DNA from 2 places in the Paenibacillus sp. Marseille-Q7038 genome. Region 2 is predicted to be linked to the other one. Evidence: a T-box and tRNA genes for the amino acid it is inferred to sense, from the RefSeq annotation. Region 2 holds a T-box; the other holds one or more tRNA genes.
The links. The T-box of region 2 lies ahead of trpS (tryptophan--tRNA ligase). A T-box ahead of a tRNA ligase gene usually reads a tRNA of that ligase, here a tRNA-Trp.
Positions count from the first base shown of each region.

Region 1: it encodes a tRNA-Trp, which carries the amino acid that the T-box ahead of trpS (tryptophan--tRNA ligase) is inferred to sense. The anticodon was not compared.

Region 1 is NZ_CBCOOM010000001.1:1,551,084-1,553,253, forward strand. Features, by position in the region: tRNA gene ACWPWY_RS07505 (tRNA-Pro) at 1-19, opposite strand, end outside; tRNA gene ACWPWY_RS07510 (tRNA-Leu) at 29-108, opposite strand; tRNA gene ACWPWY_RS07515 (tRNA-Arg) at 139-215, opposite strand; tRNA gene ACWPWY_RS07520 (tRNA-Gly) at 228-299, opposite strand; tRNA gene ACWPWY_RS07525 (tRNA-Leu) at 310-390, opposite strand; tRNA gene ACWPWY_RS07530 (tRNA-Lys) at 401-476, opposite strand; tRNA gene ACWPWY_RS07535 (tRNA-Gln) at 488-562, opposite strand; tRNA gene ACWPWY_RS07540 (tRNA-His) at 583-658, opposite strand; tRNA gene ACWPWY_RS07545 (tRNA-Trp) at 696-770, opposite strand; tRNA gene ACWPWY_RS07550 (tRNA-Tyr) at 777-862, opposite strand; tRNA gene ACWPWY_RS07555 (tRNA-Thr) at 872-947, opposite strand; tRNA gene ACWPWY_RS07560 (tRNA-Met) at 1,081-1,154, opposite strand; tRNA gene ACWPWY_RS07565 (tRNA-Val) at 1,165-1,240, opposite strand; tRNA gene ACWPWY_RS07570 (tRNA-Glu) at 1,249-1,320, opposite strand; tRNA gene ACWPWY_RS07575 (tRNA-Asn) at 1,323-1,398, opposite strand; tRNA gene ACWPWY_RS07580 (tRNA-Ala) at 1,403-1,478, opposite strand; rRNA gene rrf (5S ribosomal RNA) at 1,527-1,643, opposite strand; rRNA gene ACWPWY_RS07590 (23S ribosomal RNA) at 1,898-2,170, opposite strand, start outside.
Region 2 is NZ_CBCOOM010000002.1:1,149,493-1,151,662, forward strand. Features, by position in the region: gene ACWPWY_RS22615 (aldose epimerase family protein) at 1-716, opposite strand, end outside; T-box leader at 902-1,148, shown strand; gene trpS (tryptophan--tRNA ligase) at 1,218-2,170, shown strand, end outside.

The sequences.
Region 1 (2,170 bases), on a different contig from region 2:
CAAGCTGAGCTACATCCCGATATATAAATGCCGGTGAAGGGACTCGAACCTCCACGGTTTCCCTCACGATTTTGAGTCGCGCGCGTCTGCCAATTCCGCCACACCGGCTTGTTGCTTATTTCTTATTTAAAAATATAATGGCGCGCCCTGAGAGATTCGAACTCCCGGCCTTTTGATTCGTAGTCAAACGCTCTATCCAGCTGAGCTAAGGGCGCAAAAAATATAAAAGCGGACGACGGGAATCGAACCCGCGACCCTCGCCTTGGCAAGGCGATGCTCTACCGCTGAGCCACGTCCGCAATTAAAGGATGCGCGTGAAGGGACTCGAACCCCCACGTCAAAGACGCTAGATCCTAAGTCTAGTGCGTCTGCCAATTCCGCCACACGCGCATATAAATGATGGTGAGCCATGAAGGGCTCGAACCTTCGACACCCTGATTAAAAGTCAGGTGCTCTACCAACTGAGCTAATGGCTCGTACTAAAAAATGGCTGGGGATATAGGATTTGAACCTATGCATGACGGAGTCAAAGTCCGTTGCCTTACCGCTTGGCTAATCCCCAACAGCGATAAGTTGTATAAATGGGGCGATCGATGGGACTTGAACCCACGAATGCCGGAGCCACAGACCGGTGCGTTAACCCCTTCGCCACGACCGCCATAATATTCTTTATCATGATACTAAAATTGTAAAAATGGCAGGGGCAAAGAGGAATTGAACCCACACCAACGGTTTTGGAGACCGTTGTTCTACCTTTAAACTATGCCCCTAAAAACTGGTGGAGGATGATGGATTCGAACCACCGAACCCGTAAGGGAGCAGATTTACAGTCTGATGCGTTTGGCCACTTCGCTAATCCTCCATATGAAACTGGTGCCGGCGAGAGGACTTGAACCCCCAACCTACTGATTACAAGTCAGTTGCTCTACCAGTTGAGCTACACCGGCTAACTGTTTTAATTATAACATACTCCATATGATTGGAGCTAGGAAAAAGTGGTTGAATTGACAGAGTTACAAACCACAATATCTTGCATGACAGGCACAAATATTGCTTCTACCACATTTCCAAGTACTACAATTGCGGGGGCAGGATTTGAACCTGCGACCTTCGGGTTATGAGCCCGACGAGCTACCGAGCCGCTCCACCCCGCGATATTTGATATGGTGGAGATTGAGGGGATCGAACCCCCGACCCTCTGCTTGTAAGGCAGATGCTCTCCCAGCTGAGCTAAATCTCCATATAAAGTGACCCGTAGGGGATTCGAACCCCTGTTACCTCCGTGAAAGGGAGGTGTCTTAACCCCTTGACCAACGGGCCGCTGGCTCCCCGAACAGGACTCGAACCTGTGACAACTCGATTAACAGTCGAGTGCTCTACCAACTGAGCTATCAGGGAATATTGGTGGAGCCAAGCGGGATCGAACCGCTGACCTCCTGCGTGCAAGGCAGGCGCTCTCCCAGCTGAGCTATGGCCCCTAATCGTTAAATAAGTAATTCAGCAAAAAATAACCCAAAAGGGTATTCGCTTGGCGGCGTCCTACTCTCCCAGGACCCTGCGGTCCAAGTACCATCGGCGCTGGAGGGCTTAACGGTCGTGTTCGGGATGGGTACGTGTGGAACCCCTCCGCTATCGCCACCAAACATGATTTTTGCGCTGTGATATCTTCAGTGAATACTCACCAGCAAAATATCAGACCTTAGAAAGGACATGCGACTTAAAAATCTTCAGAAAATCCATTCGCTCTTCGCGTTTACTTGGGTTCAACATGGAAGTGTGAATCAAGAAACAAGCGTCAGGTTCTCCTCAAGGATTTGCTCCCTGAAAACTAGATACGAAACGTTTTTTTACGATTTATAGCATATGCTTTCGAAGTAGCTTTCCTTCAGAAAGCTTTTAGGATAAGCCCTCGACCGATTAGTACTGGTCAGCTCCATGCATTCTTTGCACTTCCACCTCCAGCCTATCTACCTCGTCGTCTTCAAGGGGTCTTACTAATTGGGAAATCTCATCTTGAGGTGGGCTTCGCGCTTAGATGCTTTCAGCGCTTATCCCTTCCATACATAGCTACCCAGCGATGCTCCTGGCGGAACAACTGGTACACCAGCGGTATGTCCATCCCGGTCCTCTCGTACTAAGGACAGCTCCTCTCAAATTTCCTACGCCCACG
Region 2 (2,170 bases):
CGATTTGACCTGAATATGGTATCTAAATTCTGTCCTGCCAGATTTACCCCATTAGGCAAACCGGCAAGAGAACCCAAACCCTCTAAATCTCCAGTTGGAAGTAAATCTTCGTTCAGCGGATAAATTCCATTCACCGGAAGTTTAATATTCCAACGCTGTGGCTCTCCATCGAGCATAAACCAAGTGTGGTATCCCATACCAAACGGTGCTGCATGATCACCTTGATGGGTAACGCGAAGTTGCTGTGTGAGAGTAGAACCTTGCAGTCTAAAAGTCATGGAAAATGTCATAGGAATAGGAAAATGCTTCATCCAGAGTTCATCTTCACTTGTCTTCCATTCCGTTGTTACGGTGCATCCATCTTCGTCTTCTTCTATGTCACTAACACACCAAGGCTGTGTACGATGAAGTCCATGAATATGGTTATTATTTACGGAATTTTGAGCAAATTGATATTCTTGGCCTTCATATTCAAAGTGACCCAGGTGAATACGCCCTGGGGGGATCAACATCGGAACACCAAAATGGTAAGGTTTCTGAAGATAAAAAGCGAGATCCTGTTCGTCAGGTTTACGAACGACTTCCCGGTTTTGAATACGATCATAAATGGATATAATGTTGTTACCGAGGCGGGGTAGCAGGGTGACTTCAAGATCACGACTGTGCAAAATATAAGTATCATAGCCGTTCCAAAGCCCTTTGGTCACTTGTTTCATCTTTTTTGCTCCTTTTCCCACGAAAGATCTTAAGCATCTTACACGTATGTCTATCATAACAGATAATTGTATCTGTAGTAAAAAGGGACTTGGATTTCACAAATGAAATTTATGTGATTTCTGCTTCTCATATTTCATGTTGACATGAGAACTTTATCATGATTATGATAAAGCAAGTATATAACTTATAATCGTTGATAGGGATAAGTAAGCTTAGTGATGGCAACTTCAGAAAGCCGATGGTTGATGCGAATCGGTGTTGCGGACTTTGACTGAATGGACCCTGGAGAGCCTGGCTTAACGAGAAGTGATGCTTCTTTAGTAGGTCAGGACGACTAATCCGCGTTAAGGAAGATAAGGTTGCTTATGAGCAGTTTTCTATGTGCAAGTAAGCAGCAAATTAGGGTGGCACCACGGTCTCACGTCCCTTTCACGGGATGTGGGGCCTTTTTTGTATTTTGTTTTATTTTTGAATGAGATGAATTATAGGAGGAATAAAGAATGAAAACGGTATTCTCGGGTATTCAACCTAGTGGAAAACTAACCCTAGGGAATTATATTGGGGCAATGAAAAATTTCGTTAAGTTACAAGATGAGTATCATTGTAATTTTGTAGTTGTAGACTTGCACGCAATTACGGTTACCCAGGACCCAGCTGCGCTTTACGAACAATCTAAAGATGTTGCAGCTTTGTATCTCGCTGCTGGAATTGATCCAAAGAAAGCAAATGTATTCTTGCAATCTCATGTTCCTCAGCACGCAGAACTCGGATGGATGCTGACTACGCTGACAGCGATGGGTGAGCTTGAACGTATGACCCAATTTAAAGATAAATCGGCAGGCAAAGAATCCGTAGGTGCAGGACTTTTTGTATACCCTTCTTTGATGGCAGCTGATATTCTGCTCTACAATGCGGATCTTGTACCCGTTGGAGATGACCAAAAGCAGCATATGGAACTAACTAGAGACCTTGCTCAGCGGTTTAATCGTCGTTATGGAGAGTTCTTTACCATTCCTGAAATCTATACTCCAAAAGTAGGGGCACGAATTATGTCTCTGGATGATGCATCTAAAAAAATGAGTAAGAGTAACCCAAATCCAGGAAGCTATATCTCGCTTTTGGATACACCTAAAGACATTCGTAAAAAAATCAGTCGTGCAACAACCGATTCAGACAGTACGGTCCGATTTGATCCTGAGAACAAACCGGAGATCAGTAATTTAATGAGTATTTATAGCGAATGTTCCGGACTCTCACTGCAAGAGATCGAAAAACAGTATGAGGGACAAATGTATGGGGCTTTCAAGAAGGAACTTGCGGAAGTGGTGGTTTCTGTTATTGAACCGATGCAGGAGAGATTCCGTGAGATTCGTGAGTCCGATGAGTTGATGCGTATTCTAAATGAATCTGCTGAGCGGGCAAGAGAGATCGCCGCTGCCAATCTGACAGAAGT